Thiorhodovibrio winogradskyi: one gene and its partner. The protein of the gene in region 2 interacts with the protein of the main gene of each other region in a pairwise test. Links are inferred from orthologs where the notes say so. Each region holds a gene or a part of one and is shown on either strand. Other genes may lie near its edges. The genes, in order: dnaN and rpe.

Region 1 (6,638 bases), 4.1 Mb from region 2 along the record:
TTTTGCGACAACAGAACTTGAGAAAAGCTATCGCGTCAATATGAATTTAATTGCCCTTGACGGACGACCTCATGTCATGGGCCTTCTCGAGATCTTGCACGAGTGGCTCAGATACCGCAGAGGAACAGTCCGACGCCGACTCACACATCGTCTTACAAAAGTTGAGGATCGCCTACATTTGCTAGCGGGTTTGCTGGTCGCACTTCTCAACATTGATGAAGTTATACGTATTATCCGCAACGAAGATGAGCCAAAACCTATCATCATGGATAGGTTTAACCTGAGCGAAGCACAGACAGACTACGTTTTAAATACCAGATTACGTCAACTTGCTAGACTCGAAGAAGTTAATATCCGCGCTGAAGAACATCAGCACAAAAAAGAGCAAGCAGAGATCTCACTCTTACTTGGAAATCAGCAAGCGTTGACGCAATTGATTATTGAAGAAATCACACAAGACGCTGAGAAATTTGGGGATTCGCGACGTTCACCTATCGCAGAAAGAGATGCAGGCACCGCACTTACAGACATTGAAGTCATGCCAAGCGAACCCCTGACTGTCGTACTCTCAGAAAAAGGGTGGGTGAGAGCAGCCAAAGGCCATGAGATAGATCCCCTTGCACTGACATACAAAAGTGGAGATGGCTTTGCAATGGCAGCACATTTGCGAAGTCAACAGAATGCTGTTTTCCTTGATTCAACTGGACGTGCCTACTCATTACCAGCAAACAGCCTACCTTCAGCACGAGGGCAAGGAGAGCCATTGACCGGACGTTTAGAACCACCAGCTGGTGCAATATTTAAGGCGGTTATAAGCGGAGAACCTCAAATATACTATGTTTTGGCGTCAGACCAAGGTTATGGATTTATCTGCTCGACAGAAAACCTAATCGCCAAGACAAAATCAGGGAAATTAGTTATCCATTTGCCAGATGGCGCCCAACTTCTCAGACCAGTTCAAGTTTTAAATGCCAAAAATGCTTGGATAGCCGTTGCTACTAACTCTGGACATTTACTTATATTCAAAGTTTCACATTTACCTGGGCTCGCTAAGGGAAAGGGTAATCGTATGATCACTATCCCGTCACCTAACCTAAACAACGAGGGTGAGCGCGTAAGTGGTCTTGCCGTAGTCCAGAATGATCAAACTCTTATTATTGAAGCGAACCAACGGCAATTCCGTCTTAAACCATCAGACCAATTGCACTATCAAGGGGAGCGTGGCCGTCGCGGTGCATTGCTACCGCGCGGCTTTCGACGTGTTGATCGTTTAGTCGTCGATTAACAAAATGTACGCAATTATGGATTCTGATGTAAATCTGAACTAGTCTTGTTTTACTAAAACATTATAATAATAATGATTGCTAAGTAAAATCAGACGTCTATGTTTCCCGCTTCAAGGGCATTTCTTTCTATAAATTCCCTTCGCGGCTCAACCTGATCTCCCATCAGGGTTGTAAAAATCTGATCAGCAGCGACTCCATCTTCAATTGTTACCCGTAATAGTCGACGACATTCAGGATCCATGGTTGTTTCCCAAAGCTGCCCTGGATTCATTTCTCCCAAACCTTTGTACCGCTGAATTTGGTAACCGCGTTTAGCTTCACCAAATAGCCAGTCGTAAGCGCTGATAAATGTGGAAATATCTGTACTCCGATCACCCCTTTCGACTCGCGCGCCTGGCCCCACCAAACCATCAAGTTTTTCACTTAAGGCAGCAATTTTTAAATAATCCGCTGACAAGAAAAACTCAAATGAAACAATACGACTTTCTGGAACACCATGAACCGAACGAATTATTTCTAGGCCAGTTTGCTCGATATTCCCATCGCTGTGAATTGACACGTGGTAATCGACCGATGTCTCACAATTAAGCCTTAAACGCTCCGACAATAACTCAATCCATGGTCTAAGAGTCGTTTCATCATTCCATGAATCCAAGGTAAGTCGAGGCAGATTTAAAAGTTCAACGAGGAAAAGTGAATCGTAACGGTTCGATAATCGAGCAATGATTGCACGATAGACTTGAAATTCCCTCGTTAGTTCTTCGAGGACCATGGGGGACATCGGTGGAGTATCAGCCCTAAGGTATAGTCTAGTGTTATCCAAGGCAGCACGAAGCAAGGATACACTCAACTCTACATCATCTAAAAGATAATCCTCTTGTTTTCCTCGCTTAACTTTATAAAGAGGTGGTTGTGCGATATAAATATGCCCTCTTTCGATTAATTCGGGCATTTGCCGATAAAAGAACGTCAACAGCAAGGTTCTTATATGCGCGCCATCAACATCAGCATCGGTCATCACAATGATGCGGTGATAACGCAGTTTCTCCGGATCGTATTCCTGGCGACCAATACCGCAGCCCAAGGCAGTAATCAAGGTACCCACCTCGGCCGAAGATAACATTTTGTCGAACCTTGCCTTCTCAACGTTTAGAATTTTTCCTTTTAAAGGGAGAATTGCCTGAAAAGCACGATCTCGACCTTGTTTAGCAGATCCACCAGCAGAATCACCCTCGACTATAAAGAGCTCTGATCCAGCTGGATCTTTTTCTTGACAGTCAGCAAGCTTTCCAGGTAAACCTGCTACATCCAAAACGCCTTTGCGACGTGTCATATCACGTGCTTTTCGAGCTGCCTCACGGGCACGTGCTGCCTCCAGCATCTTATTAGCAATTATTTTAGCTTCAGTGGGATTCTCTTCAAGGAATATATTCAAGTGTTCACTAAAAGAAGCTTCAACAATTGGCTTAACGTCAGAAGAAACAAGCTTTTCCTTTGTTTGAGATGAAAACTTTGGATCTGGTACCTTAACTGAGACAACAGCCGTGAGTCCTTCACGGGCATCATCTCCAATTGGTCGAGATTTTTGATTCTTATCCAATGTTTCTCGTTCGATGTATTGGTTCAGCGTACGTGTTAAACCAGCACGGAAACCAGCTAAATGGGTACCACCGTCCTTTTGTGGAATATTATTAGTGTAGCAAAATATGGTCTCTTGATAGCTTTCATTCCATTGTAAAGCTATTTCAACGACATGATCATTTCTCTCATCTGTGAAATAGATGACCGAACTATGAATCGCTGTTTTATTACGATTCAAATGTTCAACAAATGCTTTAATACCACCCTTATATTCAAAAACATCTTCTCGGTCGACCCGCTCATCACGTAACTGAATACGTACACCTGAATTTAAAAACGACAATTCACGTAGACGCTTTGCCAAAATATCATAATGAAACTCACAGTCAGAAAACACTTCCTTAGAAGGTTTAAAGCGAATCTCAGTACCCGATGATTCTACTTTGTCAATTGCTGTTAATGGCTGTTCAGGCACACCCATATGATACTTTTGTCCATAGAGTGTCCCATCTCGCCATATCCGCAACTCAAGAGTCTCGGAAAGCGCATTGACAACAGATACACCTACACCATGCAAACCTCCTGATACTTTATACGAATTATCATCAAACTTACCCCCTGCATGGAGCACCGTCATAATGACTTCCGCCGCTGAACGATTCTCCTCGGTATGAATATCAACCGGGATCCCTCGTCCATTATCTGTGACAGAAACAGATCCATCTGGATGCACAATCACTCTAATTTCATTGCAATATCCAGCCAAGGCCTCATCAATAGAATTGTCAACAACTTCAAAAACCATATGATGTAGTCCGGTACCATCATCAGTGTCACCGATATACATCCCGGGCCGCTTGCGAACAGCATCCAGTCCACGAAGAACCTGAATATTTGTGGAATCGTAACCCATCGAGTCTAAAACGTCAGTAAGTTGGCCAGTTAATTAAACATTATAACGCTAAAAACGCAGCAATCGCTGCCAAACATCGAGTATTTTTTATGATTGTGCACAAAGTCAAAGCTTGCCATCAGCACTACGGATACGACCTTGTTCCACGTGAAACACCTTATCGCACTCAATCTCAGGATCATCCAATGCAGTAAAAAAAACGTGAGCCTTTTCTCCTCGAGAACCAGCTTAGTATGACTTTTATGCCAGATCTGTAGATCAGATCGATCAGGCCCCAAAAAAGTAAAACCACGTTTCCTATCACTTACATTGGTATTCAGCATCTGTCCATACTTTTTTCCTCGAAAAGTTCCTCCATGGGTTAAAAAACAAACTGCCTCAAGGAAGGTTGTCTTACATGCCCCATTATTACTAAGAACAAGATTGACTCCCTTTTTCGACTCTATATTAAATGGTGCTAAATTGCGAATCCCCTCACCTTGAAGGATCTCAAGCCACATGAAACAACCATGACAAACAACAGAAAAGTTCATCAAAATCAATAAAAAAATTTTCCCCTGATAGGTTAAATCCGCATTGGCATTACTACATAAAGTTCTCCATCTGATTCAGGGTCAACTAATATTGAACTGACTTCAGAATCTGAAAATCGAACCTCTACCAAATTCCCGGTCATGGCATTTAAAACATCGAGCCAATAACTAACATTGAAGCCTATGGTTGTATCATCACCATTAAATACAATCGGTATATCTTCTTGTGCCTCCTCATGCTCAGGATTGCTAACCTCTAACTTCAAAGATCCATCCGCAAAGGTCATACGAACTCCTTTTTGCTTTTCATAAGAAAGAACCGCGGTTCTTGTCAAAGCATTTCTGAGAGTCTCTCTATCAATAGTAGTTGTATACTTAAGTGAATATGGAATAACGCGTTCATAATCAGGATATCGACCATCGATTAGTTTGGTAGTTAAAACATTTTTACCAATTCGAATAACAACAGAACGATCACCAATTTCAAATATTGTTGTTGCTCCAAATTTTCCCCCTAGCATGCGTTTTAGTTCAGAAACCGTTTTAGCCGGGAATATCAATTGCTTCTCCTGTTCCCAAGCATCCAAGGCCGGCATTAATAGTTCTGATTTTGCCAATCTGTGGCCATCAGTAGCCACCAAAACAAGCTTCCCAGAATGAATTTGCACCAACAAACCATTTAAATAATAACGTACATCCTGATGTGCCATTGCGAAACTGGTACACTCAAACATCCTACATAATAGTTCTGTATCAATTTCAAAACTTTGATGGACTGAATCTCCCTCCAGTCCAGGATAATCTTCAGCAGGCATCGTGCTTAACATAAAACGACTAGGTCCGCAACGTATTATTGCGCGTTTATCAGCGACTTCAAGCTTGATAACACTATTGTCTGGAAGCGCTTTACATATATCTGCAAGTTTTTTTGCCGGCAAAGTAATCGCACCTGGCACATCAATCGTTCCCTCAACATTGCATGAAATCTGTAATTCCAGATCCGTTGCCGTCAAAACTAAACTATTTTCCAAAGTCTTAACCAGCAAATTACTTAGAATTGGAAGGGTTTGCCGCCGTTCCACTACAGAGGCAACGCTGATCAGAGCTGGAATCAGATGGTCACGATATACTTCTATCTTCATAATAATATTAATACCTAGTAGTTATAGTAGATGCCTTGGCATATCTCATATTAATCAAGAATTATACGTAATTTCAATATTTTAAGCTCCTCAAAACATCGTGCAAGAAGTAACAAATAAACTGTGAATAAAATGTGCATGAATTGATTCCTCACTTTATACCGTAGTTATCCACAACTATGATGTCATAATTCTCAACAGGTTCTTAAAATCTTCGTCAAAGAGTGAATCTTGACTTCTCAATTCCTGAACTTTTTTAGCTGCATGTATCACTGTGCTGTGATCTCGCCCACCAAATGCTTTACCAATTTCAGGTAGGCTGTTTTTGGTTAGTTCTTTTGCCAGTGCCATAGCAATCTGTCGTGGACGGGTAATGGACCGAGTGCGCTTGGCTGAGAGTAAATCCGAAGTTCTAATCTTGAAATATTCAGCTACCATTTTTTGAATATTATTAATCGTCACTTGCTTATCCTGGGCAATAAGCATGTCGTGCAATGCGGATCTTGCGAATTCCAAATTTATTGGAACACCAGTAAAGCTAGAGTTCGCACCTAAGCGCCGAAGTGCCCCTTCAAGTTCTCGAACGTTGGAACGAAGACGTTTTGCTACGAAAAAAGCGACATCCTCCGGGAGATGGATACCAAATAAATTCGCCTTACTTTGAAGGATTGCCACTCGCGTTTCAAGATCAGGAGGTTCAATTGCAACGGTTAAACCCCAACCAAACCGAGATTTTAGTCGTTCCTCAAGGCCGTTAACTTCTTTTGGAAACCGATCACTGGAAAGAATAATTTGCTGACCAGTTTCAAACAAAGCATTGAAGGTATGAAAAAATTCTTCTTGTGAACGATCCTTGCCAGCAAAAAATTGCACATCATCAATTAGAAGGGCATTGACTGCCCGATATTTTGCCTTGAAGTCATCCATTCGATTATGCTGAAGGCATTTAATCATATCTGAAACAAAACGTTCTGAATGAACGTAAACAATAGATGCCTCGCTATTCCTTTCAAGAATTGTGTTACCTACAGCCTGCATAAGATGTGTTTTTCCAAGGCCAACTCCCCCATAAATATAAAGCGGGTTATAAGTAGTTCCAGGATGACAAGCAATTTGCATTGATGCAGCTCGCGCAATTTGATTTGATTTACCTTCCACAAAGGTATCGAATCGAAACTCAGCA
Region 2 (6,684 bases):
CGCCAGGCTCGGCTCCATCCCCTGATGATAGACACGATCGGATGTTATCGCATCGTAGATATCCACGATGGCCGCCATCCTGCCAAATTGGGAGATGGCCTCACCAGCTTTCCTGTTCGGGTAACCGCTGCCATCCATGCGTTCATGGTGCTCGGCGGCCACTTGCAAGCTCGCGGGTGAAATACCGGGCGCGGCATTCAGCAAGCGTTCAGTGTGCTCCACATGCTCCTGCATGATCTTGAGCTCATGCTCCGTCAAACGCTCCGGCTTATTGAGAATATCGCTTGGAACCAGCGTCTTGCCAATGTCATGCAAGAGCGCGCCAGTGCCGATCTCATGGAGCACGTCCCGTTCCAAGCCGAGACTACGACCAAAGGCGATCATCAAGACAGCCACATTCACGGAATGCTCGAAGGTGTAGCGGTCGCGGCGGCGGATACGCTGCAGGCCAAGCAAGGCGTGCTGGTTGCGGAAAATAGAATCCGTCATTTCCGTCAGCATTGGCGCCGTTTGCTCCAGATCGAGCTGCTGACCCAGGCGAAGATCGGACATCAGGCCATTGATCACCGAGACAGCCTGCCGCAGAACCCACTCCGCTCGCGCGCGCTCTTCGTGCAATGGAACCTCGGTCAGTTCATCGGCTTGATTCTCGACAATGGCACCGATCTCGTCATCGAGTTCTTGCTCGACTTCCTGCTGGGTGCGCGCGTCGGCAACATCCGAACCCTTCTCGGTATCGATATAGAGTTCCCTAACACCCGTCTTACGAATCTTGGCAATGACCGCGTGATTCTTGACAGCGAATCTACTACTCAGAAACGCATGGTCCAACCACCCACAATTGAGATCATGGATGTACATGCCTGGGCGAAGCTGTTCGGTAAGGATTTTCTTGATCATTGCACACCAGAGGGCGGATAGAGATCGTCATCGCCATCAACCAATGTCGCCAATCCTACACGAAAACCTAAAACTCCAACCACTGCTTTTCGTCAGTTAACCAGGATTCCTCCCTCTTTTATGTGTTTTTTTTACGCGCAAAAGATGCTAACCTATTGTCATTCAAGGTCAACAATCAGCACCGCCAGGGTTTTGGGATTGGAATCCGCGTTTCACCAGAGCTGAACTCTGCAGCGCTCGGATTATCAGATATGTGGCCATCAAACTGGCCTGTTTGGATCGGGTGATCACTCCAGCGCGTCATCCCCCACGCAAGGATGCTGTTCGATTCCCGCCTCAGCCATGGCCACGGCGCGGAAAATGGCCCGGCCCTTGTTCATGGTTTCCTTCCACTCCAACTCCGGGACTGAATCCGCCACCACGCCGGCACCGGCCTGGATGTGCAACTCACCATCCTTGATCACCGCCGTGCGAATGGCGATAGCCGTGTCCATGTTGCCATTGAAGCCGATGTAACCCACGGCGCCTGAGTAAATGCCGCGCTTGACGGGTTCCAGTTCGTCAATGATCTCCATGGCGCGAATCTTGGGTGCGCCAGACACAGTGCCGGCCGGGAAGGTGGCGCGCAGCACATCCATGGCCGTCATGCCCGCGCGCAGCTGGCCAGTCACATTGGAGACAATGTGCATCACATGGGAGTAGCGTTCGACCATCATCTGGTCGGTCATCCGCACCGAGCCCACTTCCGCCACCCGGCCGCAGTCGTTGCGCCCGAGGTCGATCAGCATCAGATGTTCGGCCAATTCCTTGGGGTCGGCCAGGAGCTCGGCCTCGAGCTCGCGGTCTTCCTCCTCGGTATAGCCACGCCGACGCGTACCGGCAATGGGACGCACAGTGACCACGCCGTCCTCGAGCCGGGTCAGGATCTCGGGCGAGGAGCCGACGATCTGGAACCCGCCGAGGTCGAGAAAATACATATAGGGCGAGGGGTTCAGACCGCGCAAGGCCCGGTACAGGTCGAGCGGACGGGCACCATAGGGAATGGACAGCCGCTGCGAGAGCACCACCTGCATGCAGTCGCCAGCGAGGATATAGTCCTTGATGCGCGTGACCGCCTGTTCGAACCCCGTCTGGCTGAAGCCAGAGACAAAATCCTGTTCGCTGATGCGCCGTGCTTGCTCCGTCGGATGCCGGGGCGCGCCGCGCTGCATGCGCGACACCAACGCCTGGATGCGGGCATGGCCGCTGGCGAGATCATCGCCGGCATCCGGATTTAGATGCACAATCATGTAGATGCGACCACGCAGGTTGTCGAACACGACCACCTCCTCGGACAGCATCAGCAGAATATCCGGCGTGCCAAGCTGATCAGGATTTGGGCACTCGCGCAGCCGTGGCTCAATGTAACGGATACTGTCGTAGCCGAAATAACCAACCAAACCACCGGCAAAACGCGGCATTTCCGGATGCTCGGCGACACGGAAGCGCTGCTGGAAGGACTCGATCCAGGCCAGCGGATCCTCGGTCTCGATCTCCTCGACCAACTGGCCATCGCGTTCGATGCGCAGAGTGCGTCCAAACACCTTGAGCAAGGTACGGCACGGCAGGCCAATAATTGAATAGCGGCCCCACTTCTCCCCGCCCTGCACCGACTCGAACAGATAGGAATAAGGCCCCTCGGCCAGCTTGAGGTAGCAGCTCAGCGGGGTATCGAGATCGGCCAGGACCTCGCAAACCAGCGGGATACGGTTATAGCCCCGGGCCACCAGGGCGCGATAGTGCTCGGGCGTCATGGGTGTTGTTGGGCCAGCAGACCGGCCAGTTCCGGCAAGGCGTCGATGACGGCATCCGGCTGGGCGTCGCGAATATCCTGGCCATGATTGTAGCCATAGCTCATGCACACAATGAAAAAGCCAGCGGCGCGCGCCGCTTTCACATCGCTGATGGAGTCGCCCACCATCAGCGCCTGACTCGGCTCGACCCGAAAATGCTCGGCCGCGTGCAGCAATGGCAAGGCGCTGGGCTTTTTCTCCGGCAGGCTGTCGCCACTGATGACGATTTCAAACAGGCCACGCAGATCGAAATGGGTCAGTAAGGGCTCGGTAAAACAGGCGGCCTTATTGGTCACACAGCCCAGCCGATACCCTTGGGCGCGCAGCCAGCCGAGCCCCTCGCGCACACCAGGATAAAGCACCGAGTTCTGGTGGGTGTGCTGGGCGTAAAGCTCGACAAAGATGGGATAAGCCCGGGCGAAGTCCTCGGCACCGGGCCGGCCATCAAGTGAGCCGGCCAGCGCGCGGGAGACCAGCCGTTCGACGCCATTGCCCACCCAGTTGCGCACCGCCTGCTCGCCCCGGGGTGGGCGCCCAAGCTCGTGCATCATTTGATCGACACAGTAGGTCAGGTCCGGCACGCTGTCGATCAGGGTGCCGTCGAGGTCGACCAGCACCAGGCCGGGGCGAAAGCTGTTGGGCAACATGGCTTGGTTGGCGGCAACAGGGGGAAACGTCAAGGCCCGCTGCTCAGCTGGCCTTGGCCAACTCGTCGCGCATCTTGGCGATGATGCTGTCGTAGCGGTTGGGGTCGCTGTCCGAGCCCTTGCCGAAGATGCCCGAGCCAGAGACAAAAGTATCAGCCCCGGCGGCCTTGATCTCGCCGATATTATCGGCTTTCACGCCGCCGTCGATCTCCAGGCGAATCTCCCGCCCGCTGGCCTTGATGAGATCACGTGCCTGGCGCAATTTGGTCAGTGCCGAGGGGATGAAGCTCTGACCACCAAAGCCCGGATTGACCGACATCAGCAAAATCATGTCGATGCGCTCCATCACATACTCCAGCGCATCCAGGGGCGTGGCCGGATTGAACACCAGCCCCGCCTTGCAACCCTCTGACTGGATGAGCTGGAGCGTGCGGTCGATATGCTCGCTGGCCTCGGGGTGGAAGGTGATATAGGTCGCGCCCGCGGCGGCGAAGTCACCAACGATGCGATCAACCGGCTTCACCATCAAGTGGACGTCAATGGGCGCGGTCACGCCATGCTTGCGTAGTGCCTCGCACACCAGCGGGCCGATGGTCAGGTTGGGAACATAATGATTGTCCATCACATCGAAATGCACAATGTCCGCGCCGGCGGCAAGGACGTTGTCGACCTCCTCGCCCAGCCGGGCAAAGTTGGCGGACAAAATGGAGGGAGCGATCAGATCGGCAAGAGGGGCCATGACGAGATCTCCGCGGCTATTTGGAGTAAGAGTGAGTGGGTGCAATTGGCGGGCATTAAGACGACGGACCGCCAGATCGCGGTCTCGCGTCAAACATTCAGGGACAAATCAGAATCCGCTACTTTACCTGATTGCCGCCGGCTTTTCATCCGCGCGCTAGTGCGAGCAGCCCTGACGCACGCCCCTTGCGGCGGCTAACAACGACGGCAGCTGCCCGGGGTTGGTCGAATATCGGCTTCTGGCGCGGTGCAAAGTGGACATTGGCGTGATCATAACAGCGCATCAAGGAGCGCATCATGGCGGCTGCAAACCCAGCAATTCCAAATGTCGTTTTCCAGCACCCGGTTGTTGACCCGGTGATCAGTAGACGCCGCCATCTTGGCGCGTCATGAAGCGGCTGGAAGCCGCTTCTAACCAGATGAAACACCCAAATTTGGAATTACTGGCAAACCCGCTGGACAACAAGCACACGCCGCCTGCACCCCAAGCTCGCCGAACAGCCCTACCGGTTCCTTGCAGAAGAGACAGAACTCACCCTTCCTGACAGCCTTCGCGTGCCATGCGACCGCGCATCTAGTGCAGTGTCGTCAAACCCTAGCACTCAGTCTGCCCAACCTCGAGCCAGCCTAATTAATAGTAATGCGACCGAATAGCATTTACTTTCTTGATGTACTCGTCTAAGATCTTCTCTCAGATGCTGATGGATGCCGGCTCCGACCCGTCAACTCATTCCACCCGGCTTGTTCGATACCTGCTGAAGACGGGGAGCAGGGTGCCGTCGCCTTGTCAGCATTCATCACCAACATCCAGTCTCGGTGCCCGTTAAACCTCGACTTGCTGGTCGTCTTTACTCAATCAGGAGAATGATATGCGCCTCAGTGTTTTTTCCTCCCTGCTCGCAAGCACACTGCTGACCGCCACCGCAGCCTTTGCTCACACTCCACTCTGCGCCTGCTATGACATGGGCGACGGCACCGTCCTGTGTGAAGGTGGCTTTTCAGATGGTTCCTCCGCCTCCGGCGTCGGCATCATGGTTGTCGACACCAAGGGCAACAGCCTGATCGAGGGCGAGATGAGCGAGGACAGCGAATTCGAGTTCGACAAGCCGGAAGGCGAATACAGCGTGGTCTTCGACGCCGGCCCCGGTCACAGCATCGAGATCAACGGCAAGGATATCCTCGAGTAACGACCCACACGTAAAGGCTTTTGCGTTCCTTTCCGATTCTCTTTTTATCCATGCAATACATCTCTATCCGCCCATCTTTAACCAGGAGACCATCCGTGACGCTTAAAACTGCTCTGCTCACCGCGACCGCAGCCGCCACCCTCAGCACCGGCGTCGCCCAAGCCCATTTTCAACTCCTCTACACGCCAGAGGTCATGCTCGAGCAACCCGGTAACATCAATTTCAAGCTGGTTTTCGGTCACCCGATGGAAAACGGCCATGTGATGGACATGGGCGAACCGGAAGACTTTTTCGTCATCTTCAAGGGCGAGAAGACCGACCTCATGGGGAGCCTCAAACCCATCACCTGGAAAGGTGGCCATAACGAGGCGAAAGCCTACGAGGCGAGCTATAAGGTTCGCCGCAATGGCGATTATAGTTTCGTGCTGGTCCCCGCCCCCTACTATGAAGAAAGCGAGGACGTGTATATTCAACAAATCACCAAGGCCATCATCAACAAGGGCGGCATGCCAACCGGTTGGAACAAGCCACTCGGCCTGAAAACAGAAATCATTCCTTTAAACAAGCCCTATCAGGTCTACGCCGGCGGCACTTTCAGCGGTCAACTGCTACGCGATGGCAAGCCAGTCCCGGGTGTGGAATGCGAGATCGAGTACATCAACACCGAGATCGACATGGCGGCCAATGCCTCCTCGGCCGAATCCAAAGGCGATGTGCCCGCAACCGCTGTTGTCGCCATCACCGATGCCGATGGTGAGTTTACCTTTGGCATTCCAGGACCCGGGGTCTGGGGCTTCGCCTGCCTGGGTTCGGGTCCGGACAACGAGCATGAGGGCAAGGAGTTATCCCAGGACGCTGTGCTCTGGATCAATGCCAGCACGCTCAACACCGGCCAGGATTGATCCAAACCCTGGCGTTGGTCGGCCCGAGTCGCCGCCGGCGATGGCTGGGGATGATGGCTCGGGCGGCTTGAGTCAAGCTTGCTATCAACAATCATTCTTGTTATTTTTCGCATCAGAGCAATCCGACACCGACCAAGCGGTCCGTATTGACAAAATTGCATCGGGAGACACCCGCAATGAGCGAGCATTCATCAGGCTGCCCGCCTGAGCACTCCGAATCCAAGGCCACGCTCGGTCCCGAGCCTAGCGCCGCTTCCCAGACGCGGGCCCAACCTGGCCCTGGACAAGCCACCTTCTCTCCGCACAACGGTCACCACCCGCATCCAGGGTATGGCTATCCGGGTAATCCACCGCATCCCGGCGAGCTGCCGCCGCATGCCGTCGGGGCTCCCGGATACCTGCCTCCCGGATATAGCCCTCCCGGATACCAGCCTCCCGGATACCAGACCCATCCCACTTATCCTGGCTGGGCCACACC

Evidence for each region.
Region 1: the proteins of rpe (region 2) and dnaN interact in binary tests that used the Escherichia coli proteins (3 or more experiments, as listed by UniProt). The link is inferred for Thiorhodovibrio winogradskyi from one-to-one orthologs.

Annotation. Positions count from the first base shown.
Region 1 is NZ_CP121472.1:357-6,994, reverse strand. Bases 3,401-6,189 are described here. They hold dnaN (DNA polymerase III subunit beta), read right to left. Parts: upstream 5,456-6,189; coding sequence 4,346-5,455; downstream 3,401-4,345. Other genes in these bases: dnaA (chromosomal replication initiator protein DnaA), read right to left, coding at 5,633-6,189; Thiowin_RS25115 (AAA family ATPase), read right to left, coding at 3,810-4,280; gyrB (DNA topoisomerase (ATP-hydrolyzing) subunit B), read right to left, coding at 3,401-3,780. In the rest of the region: parC (DNA topoisomerase IV subunit A), read left to right, coding at 1-1,285; more of gyrB, read right to left, coding at 1,375-3,400; more of dnaA, read right to left, coding at 6,190-6,638. UniProt on the Escherichia coli protein: Confers DNA tethering and processivity to DNA polymerases and other proteins. Acts as a clamp, forming a ring around DNA (a reaction catalyzed by the clamp-loading complex) which diffuses in an ATP-independent manner freely and bidirectionally along dsDNA.
Region 2 is NZ_CP121472.1:4,113,801-4,120,484, forward strand. The notes cover bases 2,271-5,105. They hold rpe (ribulose-phosphate 3-epimerase), read right to left. Parts: upstream 4,119-5,105; coding sequence 3,423-4,118; downstream 2,271-3,422. Other genes in these bases: trpE (anthranilate synthase component I), read right to left, coding at 2,271-2,693; Thiowin_RS18760 (phosphoglycolate phosphatase), read right to left, coding at 2,690-3,379; Thiowin_RS18770 (hypothetical protein), read left to right, coding at 4,987-5,105. In the rest of the region: Thiowin_RS18750 (HD-GYP domain-containing protein), read right to left, coding at 1-900; more of trpE, read right to left, coding at 1,188-2,270; more of Thiowin_RS18770, read left to right, coding at 5,106-5,304; Thiowin_RS18775 (DUF4198 domain-containing protein), read left to right, coding at 5,400-6,206; Thiowin_RS18780 (hypothetical protein), read left to right, coding at 6,383-6,684. UniProt on the Escherichia coli protein: Catalyzes the reversible epimerization of D-ribulose 5-phosphate to D-xylulose 5-phosphate.